Regions from separate parts of the Thalassospira marina genome, predicted to be linked through region 1. Evidence: riboswitches for the same ligand, from Rfam matches in the RefSeq annotation. Region 1 holds a riboswitch; the other holds the start of a gene.

Region 1 (9,330 bases):
CTGGAAGTTACAGGATTCAAAAATCTTGGTGACGATAAAGGCGATCTGTTCAACGTGATCGGCCACAAAATCGCTGGTGGCGGAATTTTTCAGCGTCATTGCCAGATCGTCGATCTGTTCGGCCGATTCCAGAATGGTATGGGTCGCCATTTCCGTATCCTTGACGATGGCGTCAAGTTCGCTGGCGGCGGTCACGAGGCGGTCATCGGTTGCCTTGGGATGGCGCAGGGCCGCGATCTGGATTTTGGCCTTGTGAATATGTTCGTTCATTTCCTCGATCTGGGTGCGAATCAGTTCAAGGTCATCACGGTCAGGTTCGCTGGCACCGGGGCGGTTGGCATGGGACGGGCGGCTTGATACCGGTTCGGGCAGCACATCCATCGGCTCTTCACGCACGGGTTCGGCCAGAGCAGACGGCATATCGCCATCGACACCACTGGCAGCACCATCGCCACCGGCAATAACGGCACCATTGGCAATCGCGCTGCGCAGTTGGGCCATTTCGGCCCGCATGGCACGGATTTCATCGAGGATCTGCTGATTGTTGCCACCATTTCCGGCCGGTGGCAGGGCGGCAGGTGCCGGACTGGAAGATGCGGGCAGGTCACCGGCCCCCATGCCGGTTTCAAGCGACGGATCAAAAAAGGAATCCGACCAATCTTCGACCACAGCCCCCTGACGTTCGCGCAAACGTCGTTCGGCTGTAAAAATCTTCTGCACGGGACGCGTCATAACAGTCTTATACCTCCACCGCGGGCAATGTGCCCTGGTCTCCCACTCTCGCATTCTAGGGTCCGGTCTTCCCAGGTGAACCGGTCAGTCACAAATGCATTCAGATTATAAGGGGCCAGATTGCGACGAGTCCAACGGCTTTCAAGATCAAGCCCTTGAAAAAGAACACCCCGGCCTTGTGACCGGGGTGTAAAAAATCGCACCGCAGCATTGCGGATCAAGCGTTTGAAGGGCTCCAGCGCAAAATCGGCTTACGCGCTGCTGCCGTTTCATCCAGACGCCGGCGCGGGGTCAGATAGGGTGCATTTTTGAAGAATTCCGAATCACCCGCCTCTGCCTTGGCAACCAGTGACAGTACCGCGTCGCAGAACTGGTCAATCGATTCCTTGGTTTCGGTTTCGGTCGGCTCGATCAAAAGTGCCCCATGGACCACCAGCGGGAAATACATGGTCATCGGATGGAAGCCTTCATCAATGATCGCCTTGGCAAGGTCCAGGGTCGAAACACCGGTCCCTTTGAGGAAATCATCGTCAAACAGGGCTTCGTGCATGCAATAGCCAGGGAAAGCCACACTAAGCTTGGTTTTCAGGCGTGCCAGCAGGTAATTGGCGTTCAGAACCGCATCACCCGATGCCTGGCGCAGGCCATCGGCCCCGTGGCTTTTCATGTAAGACAGCGCACGCACAAACATGCCCATCTGACCATGGAAACCCTTTAAGCGGCCAAACGGCTTGTTGCCGTCTTTTTCGTCAGCCGTTTCAACCATGTGGAAACCGTCTTCGGTTTTGACCACATAGGGAATCGGTGCAAACGGTGCCAGTGCCTCGGAAAACACAACCGGCCCGGAACCCGGACCACCGCCGCCATGCGGGGTGGAGAAGGTTTTGTGCAGGTTGATATGCATGGCATCAATGCCAAGGTCTGCCGGGCGGACACGGCCGACAATGGCGTTGAAATTCGCACCATCGCAATAGAAATAGCCACCAGCGGCATGAACCAGATCGGCGATCTTGCGAACGTCGCGTTCAAACAGGCCACAGGTATTAGGGTTGGTCAGCATGATGCCGGCCACATCGTCGCCCAGCTTGGCTTCAAAGGCGGCCAGATCAACGCGGCCATCTTCGGTCGCGGGGATCGAGTCCACCGTAAAGCCACAGGCAGCAGCCGTTGCCGGGTTGGTCCCGTGGGCCGATTCCGGCACCAGGACACGGCGACGGTTTTCACCACGTGCATCCAGGGCGGCACGAATGGCCATCATGCCACACAGTTCGCCCTGTGCGCCCGATGCAGGCGACATGGCAACGGCGGGCATACCGGTCAGAACCATCAGCCAGTGCGCGCACTGGTCGATCAGTTCCAGCGCACCCTGAACGGTGCTTTCAGGCTGCATCGGGTGCAGATCGGCAATGCCGGGCAAGCGGGCAACCTTTTCGTTCAGGCGCGGATTGTGTTTCATGGTGCACGAACCCAGCGGGAAGAAACCGGAATCGATACCGAAATTCTTCTGGCTCAGGCGGGTGAAGTGACGCACCACCTGCGGTTCGGACAGGCCAGGAAGGCCAATTGCGCTGTCTTCGGCACGGGCAAGGCCACCAAGGCGGCTTTTGACCGGTGCGGGATCGGGCAAATCAACGCCGGTACGGCCTGGCTCACCCTGTTCAAAGATCAGCTTTTCTTCAAGGACAAGGCCACGATTGCCGGTATGGGTCTGAAACGTCATGCCAGCACCTCCTTCAGGGCTGCGGCAAGGGCCGCAATGTCTTCATCGGTGTTGGTTTCGGTTGCAGCAACCAGCATATACTGGCCCAGATCGTCGCGGTTCGGATAAAGACGCGACAGCGGCACACCCGCCAGAATACCCCGTGCGACCAGTGCTTCGACCACTTCGGCAGCCGGTTTTGCCAGCTTCACGGTAAATTCGTTAAAGAAGCTGTCATTAACCACTTCAACACCGGCAACGCCATCAAGCGCATCAGCAGTGGTGACGGCGCGTTCATGGTTGATGGCCGCCAGCTTGCGGTAGCCATCTTCGCCCAGAAGGCTCATATGCACGGTGAAGGCCAGCGAACACAGGCCCGAATTGGTGCAGATGTTCGATGTCGCCTTTTCACGGCGAATATGCTGTTCGCGGGTCGAAAGGGTCAGCACAAAACCACGCTTGCCATCCTGATCGACGGTTTCACCACACAGGCGACCGGGCATCTGACGGACAAGTTTGCTGGTGGTGGCAAACAGGCCAACATACGGCCCACCATAACCCAGCGCGTTACCAATGGACTGGCCTTCGCCGCAAACGATGTCGGCCCCAAAGCTGCCCGGCGATTTGATCGCACCAAAGGCAACGGCTTCGGTAAAGACAACAATCAGAAGCGCGCCCTTGGCATGGCAGGCTTCGGCCAGTTTGGTGTGGTCCGAAAGGCGGCCGAAAACATCCGGGTACTGCACGACAACACAGGCGGTCTGATCATCGATCAGATCATCAAGTTCATCGGCAGTGGCCTGGTGTTCCGGGTGACCGTCACGACCGGCAACCTGGGTATCGCTGTACTGGCAATAGGTTTCGGTCACTTCGCGGTAATGCGGATGCAAACCACCCGAAAGAACCGCCTTTTTACGGCGGGTCGCACGGCAGGCCATCAGCACGGCTTCAGCACAGGATGTTGCCCCATCCCACATCGACGCATTGGCAACATCCATATCGGTGATGGAGGCCACCTGGGTCTGGAATTCAAACAGATATTGCAGGGTACCCTGGGCAATTTCCGGCTGATAGGGGGTGTAGGCGGTCAGGAATTCGCCACGCTGGATGATGTAATCCACCGTTGCGGGAATGTGGTGGCGATAGGCACCTGCGCCAAGGAAACTGGGGGCGGATGCCGTCCCCATGTTTTTGGCAGCAAGTTTCGCCATATCGCGTTCGACCTGCATTTCACCCTGATGGTGCGGCAGATCGACCGGTTCCTTGAGCAATGCACCCTCGGGCACATCGCAATAAAGGTCATCGACCGAGCCCGCACCGATGGTTTCAAGCATCGAGGCGCGGTCAGCCTGGGTCAGCGGAAGGTAACGCATCAGTCCTCCAGACCTTCGACGAATGCCTTGTAGCCAGCTTCGTCCATCAGATCATCAAGCTGGGAAGCATCGGACAATTTGATTTTGAAGAACCAGCCATCATTTTCCGGCGATTCGTTCACCAGTGCCGGGTTGGCATCCAGCTCTTCGTTGGCTTCGACAACTTCACCATCAACCGGTGCGTAAACGTCGCTGGCGGCCTTGACCGATTCAACAACAGCGGCATCGCCATCCTTGGACAGCTTTTTGCCGATTTCAGGCAGTTCGACATAAACGATGTCGCCAAGTGCCTGCTGGGCGTGGTCGGTAATGCCGACGGTTGCCACATCGCCGTCGATTTCCAGCCATTCATGTTCTTTGGAGAATTTCTTAGCCATTTTGATTTGTCCCTGCAAATTTGGTTGTCTGCGTAAATCTTGGTGCGGGTTGGAAGCGAAAGCTGCCTTAGCCGCGGAAATAGCGATGCGGGGCAAAAGGCAGCGCGACGATTTCCGCCGGGCGGGCCTTGCCACGGACCATCAGGTCCACCTTGGTGCCAGGCTGCGCAAATTCAATTGCGACATAGCCCATGGCAATCGGCGCATCCACGGTGGGGCCAAAACCGCCACTGGTGATTTCGCCAATTTCGTTTCCATCCTGGTCCAGCACAGCGGTATGTTCGCGGGCCGGTGCCTTGCCTTCGGGTTTAATCCCGACGCGTTTGCGATCAGCCCCGTTGGCAAGCTGATCAAGAATGATGTCGGCCCCCAGAAAACCGCCTTCTTCGCGACGGCGTTTATTGATGATCCAGTTCAGGTCACCTTCAACCGGGGTGGTCGTGGTGTCGATATCGTTGCCATACAGGCAAAGACCGGCTTCCAGACGCAGGGAATCGCGTGCGCCCAGGCCAATCGCCTCTACCTCGTCTTCGGCCAGCAGCAGGCGGGCCAGTTTATCGGCATCCGAATCCGGCACGGAAATTTCATATCCGTCTTCGCCCGTGTAACCCGAACGGGTCACAAAGCAGGGAATACCGGCAATATCGATTTCGCCAAAGGACATGAATTTCATGGTCGCAACTTCGGGCGCAAACCGGGCCAGAACATTTGCGGCTTCCGGGCCCTGCAGGGCCATCAGTGAACGATCGGTCAGTTCCAGCAACTCAACCCCGTTATCAAGGTTGGCGCGCATATGGACAATATCGTCATCCTTGCAGGCGGCATTGATCACCAGAAACAGGCTTTCACCGGCATTGGTGATCATAAGGTCATCCAGGATGGTGCCATCATCATTGGTGAAGGCGGAATAGCGGGTACGACCCGGTTTCAGAAGGGCGATATCACCGGGCACAAGCTTTTCCAGCTCGGCCACGCGGTGTTCACCAATCAGGCGAACCTGGCCCATATGCGACACATCAAACAAGCCGGCCTTGGCACGGGTATGAAGATGTTCGCCTTTCACGCCCAGCGGATATTGCACCGGCATGGCATAGCCTGCGAAAGGCACCATTTTGGCACCCAGTTCCACATGCAGATCATAAAGGGCTGTTTTAAGCAGGTTTTCAGCGTTTGGGTCCGCCATCTGGCTCTCCGTGACAGTCGTTGAGAAATATAGCCGACCAGTGGCCAACCACATCCCCCTCTGTCTTGGAGCCTGAAAGAATCACCGAACCGGGCGCAAATGTGCGCCGGGCAACAGCTTACATCTTCGGCGAGGCGCACATGAAAAAGCCATGCCGCCTGCTTTCCAGAGTCCCATCTCCCCGCGGTCCATTATGCCTGAGAGTTTCCGGGGTGGTTGCTCCTTCGGCGTCCGCGCATCACTGTGAAACGATCGCGGAACTCTCCCACGGGGATCACTTGGGTATGGCCCCTTATACGGATAACAGGACGATTGCACCAGTCAAAACATTAGAAATGCGTCACCGGTTTAAACAAATTCCAATCGCCCTGTTTGCGCAGGGCCAACCCTCAACCGCCGGTTATTTTGCGAAGCGGCGGTTATATTCCAGCTGTTCACGGCTAAGTTGGAAGCCCATGTAAATTTCGTAATCCGGGCCATAATTGACATCGGCCAGCGGCACATGCAGGGCAACCTGTTCGTCGGAATAACGCACGCGGTCAGCGTCTTTCGGAAAGGCCAGATCAACATCGAAAACCGATTTCTGCACGAATTCACCACCCGGATTTTTCAGGGCGACAAAATATTGCAGATGCTGGGTACGATCAGTTGCCGCCGGGCCCATCTGGGCGGAGAATTGCGGGCTGATCAGGATATCAAGCTGCTTGTCTTCCAGATCATAGCTGCATTCGCCAGCATAGCCTTCAAAACCGGCTTCAAACACCACATCGGTCAGATCCCGGCCCTTGGGGCTGAATTCCGTCATCTGGGCGGTATCACTTGGCAGGAAGGTCCGCGGGCAGGACGGAACCGGCGTTTCACCAAACGGGTCCGTCCCACAGGCCGAAAGGCCCACAGCCGCCACCAGAACCACACCAAGCGCACTTGCGCGCCGCAGATTGCATGCAATCGTCATCGAAGCCTCATTGATCAGACACGCCGAAGTCAGCACCCGGCACCGGTAATTGGCCGCAGTCTATGCTGTTGATCTGCCCGGCACAACCCGTTGCAGCAACAATGTGAAACGCGCCCGCATGCCTGCGCGCCAGCCACACCTTGTATAAGGCCCAGTCGCACGAAATATTGCCCGCAAATGCGCCATTCCAGCCACGCAAAACAAGGCACTATGGCGTAGACACGTCAGGCCTGCCAACGCCGACACAGCAGGGAACAGGCCGGATTGAGCCGTGAGAAAGGCCATGATCAAAGTCCGGATCACAGCCATGATTACAACGCACCATCATTGCACCTTTGGCGCAGGCACGTTATGTAACGCACAACAGCTATCAACATGATGCCGGGAACTTGCGGCATCCCTGATTATTCGAGGCGGTGCCGATGCCCGACAAAGCAGACCTGCATATTCTTCTGGCCAACCCGCGCGGCTTTTGCGCCGGGGTGGACCGTGCCATCGAGATTGTCGAAAAGGCACTGCAAAAATATGGCGCACCGGTTTATGTCCGCCACGAAATTGTTCACAACAAATTTGTCGTCGATCGCCTGCGCGATATGGGCGCGGTATTTGTTGACGAGCTTGATGCCGTGCCTGATGGCGTCCCGGTGATTTTTTCGGCCCATGGCGTGCCCAAATCGGTGCCGCAGAATGCCGAACAACGCGCCCTGCATTACCTTGATGCGACCTGCCCGCTGGTTTCAAAGGTGCACCGCGAGGCCGAACGCCACCACGGCGAAGGCAAACATATTTTGCTGATCGGCCATGCCGGGCACCCCGAAGTTGTCGGCACCATGGGCCAGTTGCCCGAAGGCAGCATGACCCTGATTGAAACCGAAGACGATGCCCGCAGCATTGAAGTCAGCGACCCGGAAAACATCGCCTTTGTCACCCAGACAACCCTGTCGCTGGATGATACGGCAAAGATGATTGCCATTTTGCAGGAACGCTTCCCGGCCATTTCCGTGCCGAAAAAGGAAGATATCTGCTATGCCACCACCAACCGCCAACATGCCGTAAAAATGATTGCCGAGCGCGCCGACGCCATCCTGGTGCTGGGCGCGCCCAATTCATCGAATTCCAACCGCCTGGTCGAAGTGGCCAAGCGCGAAGGCTGCGCGATTTCGGTGCTGGTGGAACGGGCCCGCGATATCGACTGGGACAAACTTGCCGATATCAAAACGCTTGGCATTACCGCCGGGGCATCGGCCCCCGAAGTGCTGGTTGAAGAAGTGATTGATGCCTGCAAGGAGCGTTTCAATGTCAGTGTTGAAACCATCACCCTGACCGATGAAAACGTGACCTTCAAACTTCCCCGTGAACTTGCCAGCTAAGGAATTGCCTGCCCATGGCCGTCTATACCGATGTATCCGATGAAGATATCGCCCGTTTCGTGGCGGAATATGACATCGGCAGAGTCGTCTCGTTCAAGGGCATTGCCGAGGGCGTGGAAAACACCAACTTCCTTTTGCATACCGATCAGGCACCTTTCATCCTGACCCTGTATGAAAAGCGGGTGAACCCGGATGATTTGCCGTTTTTCCTGGGTCTGATGGACCATCTGTCATCCAAGGGTTTGAACTGCCCGACCCCCATTCATGGCACCGATGGTGTTGCCCTGCGCCGCCTGTGTGGCCGACCGGCAGCCATTACATCGTTTTTGCAGGGCATGTCACCGCGTCGGGTTTTGCCCCATCATTGCGCGGGACTGGGCGATGCACTGGCAAGCCTTCATCTTGCCGGGCAGGATTTTGAAAATTACCGCCCCAATTCCCTGTCGGTAAAGGCATGGCGCCCGTTATTTGAAAGCTGCGGTGCGGGCACGGATGAAGTAATGCCCGGCCTTTCGGCCATGATTGCCAGTGAGCTGGACTATCTTGAAGCCAACTGGCCGGCAAAGCTGCCCGCTGGCGTCATCCATGCGGACCTGTTTACCGATAACGTCTTTTTCTTTCCGGGGCAGGATGAGGTTTCGGGCCTGATTGATTTCTATTTCGCCTGCAATGACCTTCTGGCCTATGACGTGGCAATTTGCCTGAATGCTTGGTGTTTTGAGCCTGATAACAGCTTTAACGTGACCAAGGCGCAAAACCTTCTGGCGCATTACAACCGCACCCGTCCGCTTTCGGATGATGAAATTGCGGCCCTGCCGATTCTGGCGCGGGGTTCGGCCCTGCGGTTTTTGCTGACCCGGCTTTATGACTGGCTTAACACCCCCGAAGGGGCGCTGGTAACACCGAAAAACCCGCGCGAATATATTAACAAGCTGCGTTTTCACCAGAAGGTGACATCGCCGGGCGCCTATGGCATCGGGGATGCATAAGCCATGAGCAACGATGATCCCAATATCGTCAGCATCTTTACCGATGGAGCGTGCAGCGGCAACCCCGGCCCCGGCGGCTGGGGGGCGATTTTGCGCTATAAGGGTGTTGAAAAGGAAATGTCGGGTGGTGAAACCGAAACCACCAATAACCGGATGGAGCTGATGGCGGCGATTTCCGCGCTTGAGGCTATCAAACGGCCCTGCCAGGTCGAAATTTATACCGACAGTTCTTATGTCCGCGATGGCATTACCAAATGGGTGTTTGGCTGGCAGAAACGCGGCTGGAAAACGGCCGATAAAAAGCCTGTGAAGAATGTGGAACTGTGGCAACGCCTGCTTGACGCCGCCCGCCCGCACAAGATTGAATGGCACTGGGTCAAGGGCCATGCGGGCCACCCGGAAAATGAACGCTGTGACGAACTGGCGCGAATGGCCGTGCCCCGCTAGGGCCGGGATGATTTTCGTTTGCGAGCCGGAATTGCAAAAATCTGGCTAAATACAATCATTTAAATTCGCCCGGACGATTTTTTTTATTCGTAAGAGCGAAATATATGTCTAAAATCAATCTTATGCTTCGCCAACGGACAAGGTTGAGATAGAAAGAAGCTATGGATGTGTATAGTATATACATCCAAATTGGGGGGATTACTGA
Region 2 (9,330 bases), 1.4 Mb from region 1:
GCGGTTCGGGCAGGCCCTCGGCGCGGTTTTTAATGCTGGCCAGCAATTCGCCCAGGCTTTTTGCCTCGTCAGCCATTTTTTGTACGGCACGGGCGGCTTCGCGGGCTTCGTCCTCGGTATCCTGGCGAAGCTGGCGTTTATCATCCAGCAGGCTGGAAAGATGTTCGCGTTCGTCGCGCAGTTTGTCGGTCACGCTGGCAAGTTCGCTGCGCCGTGATTTGATGGTGGCGCGCAGTTCGGTAATTTCGCCCAGTTCGCGTTTCAAATCCTTGGCGTGCTGTTCTACGCCGGGCAGGGCTGCCTTTAACAATATCGCCGATCGCAACGTATCCTGCGGGCTGCGCGGCAGGGCGATCATGGCTTCGGGCGGGGTGGTTGACAGGCGTTCAAGCGCCATCAGGATGCGGGCATACTGACCAGCCTTGTCTTCAAGGGCGGTGGTGGCATCCTTTTCGCGGTTTTCCAGTTCAACCAGCTTGTCTTCGATATCGGTAAGCTCGGTTTCATATTGCTGCACGCGGCGCGCAATCGAAACTTCCTCGGATTGCAGGGCCTGTTCTTCTGTCAGCAATTCATGGGATTTGCGTGACAGAAATTCTTCCTGCTTTTTCTGTTCCGAAAGCTGGCTTTGGACGGCATCCAGGCGTGAATCAACCTTGCGCAGCGACTGGGCGTCTGCCGTAAAAAACACCCCGGCACTGGCAACCAGAATGGAAGCCAGTGCCGGGGCCATCAGCCATTTTCCAAGATCAGCTTGCCGAGGGCAGCGCATCATCGGGTTTCAGACCTTCGATCAGCGATTTGCCGGTCATTTCCGCAGGTTGCGGCAAGCCCAGCAATTGCAAAAGTGTCGGGGCGACGTCGGCCAGGCGGCCGTCGCGCAGTGTAACCCCTTCCGGGGCATTGACCAGAATGGTCGGCACCAGGTTCAGGGTATGGGCGGTATGGGGGGCACCGGTATCGGGGTCCACCATGGTTTCACAGTTGCCGTGGTCGGCCGTGATAAAGATGGTACCGCCAACCTTGCGAATGGCTGCAACCACCTTGCCTACGCATTCATCAACGGCTTCGGCGGCTTTGATGGCTGCCGAAAGGATGCCGCTGTGGCCGACCATGTCGGGGTTGGCAAAATTGACGATGATCGCATCATAGGTTTCATCTTCAATCGCGCCGACCAGCTTGGCACAAACTTCGGGTGCCGACATTTCCGGCTGCAGGTCATAGGTCGCAACTTTGGGCGAGGGTACCAAAATACGGTCTTCACCCGGAAATACCTGTTCTTCGCCGCCGTTAAAGAAGAACGACACATGCGGGTATTTTTCGGTTTCAGCGATGCGCAACTGTTTCAGACCGGCATTGGAAACGACTTCGCCAAAAATATTCGGCAGGGTTTTGGGCGGATAAATCGCATCCATATATTCGGCATGGCTGGATGAATATTCAACCATCCCGGCCTGAACGGCAAATTTCACCGGCGTCCCACGGTCAAAGCCATCAAATGCCGGGGCGCACAGGGCTGCCAGAATTTCACGGGCACGGTCCGCCCGGAAATTGGTCATCAGCAGGCCGTCGCCATCCTTCATGCCGGCATAATCGCCAATCACGGTCGGCAGAATGAATTCGTCGTTGGTTTCGGCACCATAGGCATTGGCAATGGCATCTTCGGCGCTGGCGGCTGTTTTGCCGTCCTTGTATGCGCTGCCCTGTACCATGGCGAAATAGGCCTGGCTGACACGTTCCCAGCGATTATCGCGGTCCATGGCGTAATAACGGCCGGTGACGGTTGCGATTTCAACATTCGCATCGCCCAGCAGGGCACGGAATTTTTTCAGGAAATCGGCGGCACTGCGCGGCGGGGTGTCGCGGCCGTCGGTGTAGGCGTGGATTTTAACGGCAATGCCAGCATCCGCGACGATTTTGGCAAGGGCTGCCATATGGGCCTGGTGTGAATGCACACCCCCTTCGGACAGAAGGCCGGCAATATGGCAAACGCCACCGCTTTCCTGCAATTTGGCGATCAGTTTTTTGACAGTATCGGTCTGCGCAATCGAACCGGTTTTAACCGCATCGTCGATTTTGGGCAGTTCCTGCATCACAACGCGCCCGGCACCCAAATTCATGTGGCCGACTTCGGAATTGCCCATCTGCCCTTCCGGCAGGCCAACATCCAGGCCGCAGGCCTTCATAAAGCCGGTCGGGTTGTTGGCATACAGGTCGTCCCACACCGGCGTATTGGCCAGTGCAACGGCGTTATTTTCGCTTTCCTCGCGATAGCCCCAACCGTCCAGAATGCATAGCACCACCGGACGGGGACGCTTTGCGGCGTTCGATACAGTCACTGTCATAACCCCACTTCTAGGATAAAAGGCTGAATTACCAGTAAACAAACCTGTAAATGGTAAATAGCCAATGGTCAAAACGGCGCCGGGCGCGGTGGGTTCCGCCATCTGACGCAAATTCTGGCCTAACTTATCATGAAAGATGCGCCTGAACAGCCACCCCGCGTGAATTTTTAACGCGATCGCAGTGCTGCTTTGACAAGCTTTACTGATTACAGTTACCATCCTAACCCTAAACGGTGATACCTCGCATACCGCAACGGGAGAGACCGGCCGGGCAACGTTCCGGATGGCGCCGAAGGAGCAATCCACCCCGAACACTCTCAGGCAGATGGACCGTTGCGGATTGAGGCTCTGGAGAGCGAAAGGCGAAAAACGCCTTTCCACCGAAGGATGAAGTCGGCGCGGAACGTTGAATGCCCGCCAGCCGATGCACAATCTCAGGTAAGGGCAGCTTTGCGCCCTAAGGACAGAGGGGGCTGGCACCGGTTCGTTGACATCGCAAAAAATAATACGCGATCCTGAGCCGAGGGAGGCCCATGCCTGATACATCCACGCAACGTCCCCAGGACGTTAACCTTTCTGTTGTTGACCTTTACACCATCGGAATTGGCCCATCGAGTTCGCATACGGTCGGGCCGATGCGGGCCGGGTTCCGCTTTTGCCTGGAAATGGAAGCCCGCAATCTTCTGGACAAAACCGGCAGCCTTATTGTTGATCTTTACGGGTCACTGGCACTGACGGGCAAGGGGCACGCTACCGATATTGCGGTTCTGATGGGCCTGAGCGGCCAGCGCCCGCGATCGGTTAACCCCGATGATATCGTACCAACCATGGATGCGATCAAACGCGATAGCTGCCTGATGTTTTATGGCCAGTACAAGGTTGATTTCAACTTTGCCAACAACCTTGTTTTCCACATGGATGAAAGCCTGCCCGAACATCCCAATGGCATGCGTATCACGGCCTATGACAGGGATGGGGTAAAACTGCATTGCCAGGAATATTTTTCGGTGGGCGGTGGCTTTATCGTTTCGGGGGATGACCGCGGGGCGGAATATTCCGGCGATAATATTACCCTGCCACATCCCTTTTCATCGGCTGACGAACTGATGGCGATCTGCAAGGAACATAACCTGTCGATTGCCGAAGTGATGATGGAAAACGAAAAATCCTGGCGCAGCCATGATGAAACCTATGAATTTGTTGATCGCGTTTACCAGGCGATGATGGATTGCATCGAACGCGGCTGTGCCACATCGGGCGTGCTGCCCGGTGGCTTGAATGTCAAACGCCGGGCCAACAAACTGTACCGGGAACTGGTTGACCGGCCTGAAGCCGGCCTGAAAGACCCGCTTACCGTGATCGACTGGGTAAACCTGTATGCGTTGGCCGTGAACGAGGAAAACGCCGCTGGCAGCCGCGTTGTTACCGCACCGACCAATGGGGCTGCCGGGGTTATTCCCGCTGTTTTGCGCTATTATGAACGGTTTTGTCCCAATGTGACCCAGGCGAAAATCCGTGAATTTCTGCTGACCGCAGCGGCAATTGGGTCGATTTACAAAAAGCGTGCCTCCATTTCCGCAGCCGAGGTCGGCTGTCAGGGGGAAGTTGGCGTTGCCTGTTCGATGGCGGCGGGTGCCCTGTGTGCTGTTTTGGGTGGTTCGCCCGAACAGGTGGAAAATGCCGCCGAAATTGGCATGGAACATAATCTGGGCCTGACATGCGACCCGATTGGCGGGCTGGTGCAGGTGCCCTGCATCGAACGCAACACGATGGGTGCGGTCAAGGCGATCAATGCGTCGCGCCTGGCGTTGCGCGGGGATGGGCAACATACCGTGTCGCTGGACCGTGTGATCGAAACCATGCGTCAGACCGGGCTTGATATGCAAAGCAAGTACAAGGAAACTAGCCAGGGGGGCCTGGCGGTGAATGTAAACGTCGTCGAATGCTGATTTGCCCGCGCATTTCGTAAACGTGACGGCAAAAAGGTCAAATATGGCCTAAATGGACGCCTCAAGGGCCGGAAAATGTCGGCTTTTGGGGCGTTTTTGCTGTTTGGTCGCCCAGATAACCCTATTCCAGCCGGAATATCGCCACCAATCAGGGGTAGTATCTGAAAATTGATACTAAACTAAAACTAAAATTGAGCCGGAAAAATCCGGCTGGTTGGTTGGGCTATGACAATGGGTAAAAAACTGTTCCGCGTTTATGTCGCGGTCAGTCTGGATAGTTATGTCGCGCGTCCGAATGGCGCGGTTGACTGGCTGGACGACTATGACCCGACAGAATTTGACTTTGAAGCATTCCTGGACCGGATTGGCACGCTGATTATTGGTCGCCGGACCTTTGATCAGGTGATGTCCTATGGTGAGTGGCCGTATGGCGACCGTCGCACCATTGTTCTGACATCCCATCCGCTAGGGGATGATGCACCTGAAAATACTGTCGCCTTTGGCGGCAGCCTGATGGAATTGACCGATGCCTTGCGCAACGAACGGATAGACAATGGTGATGTCTGGATCGTGGGTGGTGCAAGTGTGATCAACCAGTTCCTGTTTGCCAATATGGTCGACCAGCTTGACCTGTTTGTTATTCCTGTGGTGCTGGGCGAGGGGATATCCCTGTTTGACAAGGATACCAGCCATCTGCGCCCGACGCCGGTTTCAACCCAGATCTATGAATCGGGTGTGGTGAAAATGGAATACCGGCTGAAATAGCCACCATCTGGCAACGCATATTGTGTTTGCACAAAATCAAAAGCCGATAGCAGGTTTGGCCTGCTATCGGCTTTTTTGTTTTTTGGTTTTGCGGTTTCTGCCTATTTGGCGGCCTGTTGCAAGCGCAGGCGTAATTCGTCGGCAAACTCGGTCAGGGATTGGCCAGCGGTTTGCGGCCAGTCGTTATCCAGCACCATTTGCATGCCATCCTGATAATGGTGTTCAACCGTCATGCCATTGCCAAGGGCGGGCAAATCCCCCTTAAGCGTTACCTTTATGCGGTTATGAAGCGTGAGCTGCCAGAAACCCGGCTGCATCCATGTCCAGAATTCAAGGATATCGGCAGTTACCGGAATGGCCTGTGCTGCGTCGGTTGCGTTGCTGGAACCATCAAGCACGCGGTATCCGGCCCGGCGAAAACCGGTTGTGATGGCTTCTTTAACCTGATTGGCAACCGTTTCGCCTTCGGGCAGCAAAACATCCCCCAATGCTTTGCCAAACCCGCCGCGTTTGCGGGCATAGGCGCGTTCGGTAATGGCACGGTCATCAATTTTCGCATCGGAAAGCGACGGGATATCCGCCGAACGCGGTTTAACCTGAAATTCGCGGAGATCATTAACCGCAACGATCCGAACGGCTGTGCCTTCGCTGGGGTTAATCGAGCTTGCTGGCCCGTTAAAGCCCTTTGCCCTTAATCATGTTCATTTTATTTCATTTCGGCGTGTCTTCTGGCAAGGCACATCGCGCAGCGCGATGCGGTGTATCGGGCAAGTGATGTAACACAGCCAGAAGCCGCCGAAATGAAACCCTTCGGGCCGCTGTCATTTGTCGCCCTGCTACGTCGAAATCCTTGGCCGTAAAACCATTACGCCCTGCGGACTTCTCCTTGCTGGGCAACAAATGGCAGCGGCAAAATGAGCATGATTAAGGGCAAAGGGCTTTAATATCGACAACGCTGCGCCCGACGGCGCAGGCCCCAAGAACCATCATGCAGCCCATAACGGCTGCCAGTCGAAGTTGTTTAAACACCCTTAATCCCCCTTTTGGGTTTCATAAGGGCGCTTGTTTAGTCTTTGCTTATGAAATTCGCAAGTATCTGATCATAAAGAATTTATTGGCGCTATGCCAAGGTGGTGAAGGCTATTCTCGATGATAGGGATGGTTGGTTTGAATGGCATGGGCGCGAAAAAGCTGTTCGGCGATCAGGGCGCGTACCAGCATATGGGGCCAGGTTGCCTTGCCGAGCGACCACATGGCATTGGCGCGTGCCTTGATGGCGTCGCCATGCCCGTCGGCACCGCCAATGGCAAAGGCGATATTGCCGCCATTCTGGTCGATCCAGCCTTCAAGTTTTTTGGCAAAATCGATGGAGCCGAATTCTTTGCCATGTTCATCAAGGGCAATCAGAAAAGCATTTTCCGGGATCACGCCGAGCAGCAATTCCGCCTCACGCGCCTTTAGCTGTGCAGGCGGCAGCTTTTTCTTTTCTTCGACTTCACGCAGGGCAAAGGGCCAGCGCAAACGGGCGATGTAATGATCAAACAGGTCCTTTTCCGGGCCTGCCTTGATACGGCCTACAGCGGCAAGGGTGATTTGCATGCGTGTGGTCGTCCGTTTATCTGGTCAGATGGTAGGGATTGGTGCCAGGGGCGGGTATTTTGATATCCGATGCTGAAAACCGGGCGTGACAGGACAGCGTTTTGTGCCGGTTCGCAGGCTGGCGGCCATTTTTGCCGCGCAAAGCCCTGATGCCCGGGCCAGATGGCGTTACGGGCCATATTACAAAGGCAAAAACCGGGGACATGAGCCCGGCATCACGCCGGGCACAAGGCCGGTTGCCTATCAGTACAGACGGGCGGCCTGCTGTTTCAGGGCCGGATTTTCAACGCCCCACATCTGTTCGATGTTGTAAAAGGCGCGGACTTCCGGGCGGAACAGGTGAATGATGACATCACCGGCATCAACCAGAACCCAGTCACCCTGTTCGGTGCCTTCGGCCGCAGCGCGACCCTGTCCGGCATCTTTCAGGGCTTCGACGATATGTTCACCCATCGAGGCAACCCGGCGCGAGCTGGAACCCGAAGCAATGATCATATAGTCAGCCATGGCTGTTTTGTCGGTCAGATCGATGGTTACAAGGTCTTCGGCCTTGTCATCGTTCAAAGTTTCCTGAATGAGCGCAAGCAACTCGCTTGGTGTCAGGCTTTTTTTCGCAGTAATTATTGTCGCCACCTTAATTTGGGGTGGATGTTCGCCGCCATCATCTTGCGGAAATAAAACACCCACAGGTCAAACCTGCCACCGGCCTTCGGCACGAATTGCCGTTGAAGAGGCCGGATGGCGCCGTATCGGCAGGTAAACCCAAGCTGGCGTATCCATATCGGCCAGCAGACCTGCCTTTTCTGCGGCAATGCGCCAGCGTTCCATACGCTTTGCCGCAGTGCCACGCAATGCTTTATTAGAATAACCCTCGCGATCAAGAACCGCAATGGGCGCGCAGTGGATCAGCTTTTGCCAGAACTTCCAGCGATGAAACTGAGCCAGGTTATCCGCCCCCATCAGCCAGACAAATCGCGTTTGGGTAAAACGCCGCTGCAAGGCTGCAAGTGTGTCGGCCGTATAGCTTGTCCCTAACTGGGTTTCAATTGCAGAAACGACAATGCGGGGATGTTGTGCGATCATTTCCGCCGAATCAAAGCGTTCGGCCTGTCCTGCCATGCCCTGGCGGGACTTTAACGGGTTCTGCGGCGATACCAGCCACCACACTTCATCAAGCTCAAGGCGCTTTAACGCCTCAAGCGAGATGTGCAAATGCCCCTCGTGGGCGGGGTTGAACGACCCGCCCAGTAATCCGACTCGGGGTGGCGCATTATGACGGCGCGGAATGCGAACCTTCATCACGGGCGTGTTTGCCCCTTGCCACGCACCACATATTTATAGCTGGTGAGCTGTTCGACACCAACCGGGCCGCGGGCATGCAGCTTGCCTGTCGAAATGCCAATTTCCGCCCCCATGCCAAATTCACCGCCGTCGGCAAACTGGGTCGATGCGTTGACAATAACAATGCCGCTATCCACCCCGTTCAGGAAGGCTTCGGCTGCATTTGTGTCTTCGGCCAGGATGGCATCGGTATGGTGCGATCCGTAATGATTGATGTGATGGATGGCATCTTTCACGCCATCAACCGTTTTGATCGATACAATCGCATCGAGATATTCGGTTGACCAGTCTTCCTCGGTCGCCGGTTTGATCGCGTCATCCAGGCTGCAAACGGTTTCATCGCCGCGCATTTCACAACCGGCATCCTTCAGGGCGGCAATCACCTGCGGCAGCAGGCTGGCAACAACGTCACGGTCAATCAAAATGGTTTCGGTTGAGCCACACACACCGACACGGCGCATCTTGGCATTGACAACGATATCGCAAATCTTTGCCGGGTCGGCACTGGCATGGATATAGGTGTGGCACAGCCCTTCAAGATGTTTGAACAGCGGAATGCGGCTTTCATCCGTGATGCGCTGAATAAGCGACTTGCCCCCGCGCGGCACGATCACATCGATATAATCGGAAAGTTTCAGCATCTCGCCCACGGCGGCACGGTCCGTCACCGGGATCATCTGAATGCAGGCTTCGGGCAGGCCAGCTTCGACCACGCCCTGCTTCATGCATTCAAAAATCGCACGGGACGAATTAAAGCTTTCCGAACCACCCCGCAAAATGGCGGCATTACCTGATTTCAGGCACATCGCGGCGGCATCGGCCGTTACATTGGGGCGGCTTTCATAAATGATGCCGATCACACCCAGCGGTACACACACACGCGCAATATCCAGCCCGTTATGTTCGGGGCTCCAGCGTGCCATTTCCAGGCCAACCGGGTCATTCTGTTTGGCAACGTCCTCAACGCCCTTTGCCATGGCTTCAACCCGGGCGGGGTTCAGCTCCAGCCGGTCCAGCAGGGCGGCGGTCAGGCCCTTTTTGCGGCCACCTTCCATATCAATGGCATTGGCAGCCAGAATCTGGCTGGCATTTTCGCGGATCAGGCGGGCAGCAATATTAAGGGCATCAATTTTTGGCTGTGACGGGACCTGTGCCAAAATCAGGGCTGCATCGCGCGCGGCGATACCGATGCTAAGCATCAATTGTTGAATGTCCTGGTTTTCGGTGCTGGCAAGTGCCGTCATGGTCCTGTTTCCGTCATTGGGCACCACCTTTTGGGATGGTGCGGCCTTAAATTGTAAAATCGTCAACAAATTAGCAACATAGTCCGG

What was found. Region 1 has a riboswitch for glycine ahead of gcvT (glycine cleavage system aminomethyltransferase GcvT). Riboswitches for the same ligand answer to the same signal wherever they lie in the genome.
Region 2: another riboswitch for glycine. It lies ahead of CSC3H3_RS02255 (L-serine ammonia-lyase); the one in region 1 lies ahead of gcvT (glycine cleavage system aminomethyltransferase GcvT).

What each region holds. Positions count from the first base shown of each region.
Region 1 covers NZ_CP024199.1:3,642,164-3,651,493, forward strand. The annotation lists gene CSC3H3_RS16625 (protein phosphatase CheZ) at 1-732, opposite strand, end outside; gene gcvPB (aminomethyl-transferring glycine dehydrogenase subunit GcvPB) at 950-2,452, opposite strand; gene gcvPA (aminomethyl-transferring glycine dehydrogenase subunit GcvPA) at 2,449-3,804, opposite strand; gene gcvH (glycine cleavage system protein GcvH) at 3,804-4,181, opposite strand; gene gcvT (glycine cleavage system aminomethyltransferase GcvT) at 4,249-5,364, opposite strand; glycine riboswitch at 5,423-5,535, opposite strand; glycine riboswitch at 5,539-5,642, opposite strand; gene CSC3H3_RS16650 (hypothetical protein) at 5,765-6,319, opposite strand; gene ispH (4-hydroxy-3-methylbut-2-enyl diphosphate reductase) at 6,742-7,689, shown strand; gene CSC3H3_RS16660 (homoserine kinase) at 7,704-8,678, shown strand; gene rnhA (ribonuclease HI) at 8,682-9,125, shown strand.
Region 2 covers NZ_CP024199.1:509,582-518,911, forward strand. The annotation lists gene CSC3H3_RS02245 (murein hydrolase activator EnvC family protein) at 1-733, opposite strand, end outside; gene gpmI (2,3-bisphosphoglycerate-independent phosphoglycerate mutase) at 750-2,345, opposite strand; glycine riboswitch at 2,590-2,688, shown strand; gene CSC3H3_RS02255 (L-serine ammonia-lyase) at 2,879-4,294, shown strand; gene CSC3H3_RS02260 (dihydrofolate reductase family protein) at 4,526-5,059, shown strand; gene CSC3H3_RS02265 (hypothetical protein) at 5,161-5,547, opposite strand; gene rlmH (23S rRNA (pseudouridine(1915)-N(3))-methyltransferase RlmH) at 6,200-6,658, opposite strand; gene rsfS (ribosome silencing factor) at 6,902-7,345, opposite strand; gene CSC3H3_RS02285 (nicotinate-nucleotide adenylyltransferase) at 7,349-7,957, opposite strand; gene CSC3H3_RS02290 (glutamate-5-semialdehyde dehydrogenase) at 7,957-9,243, opposite strand.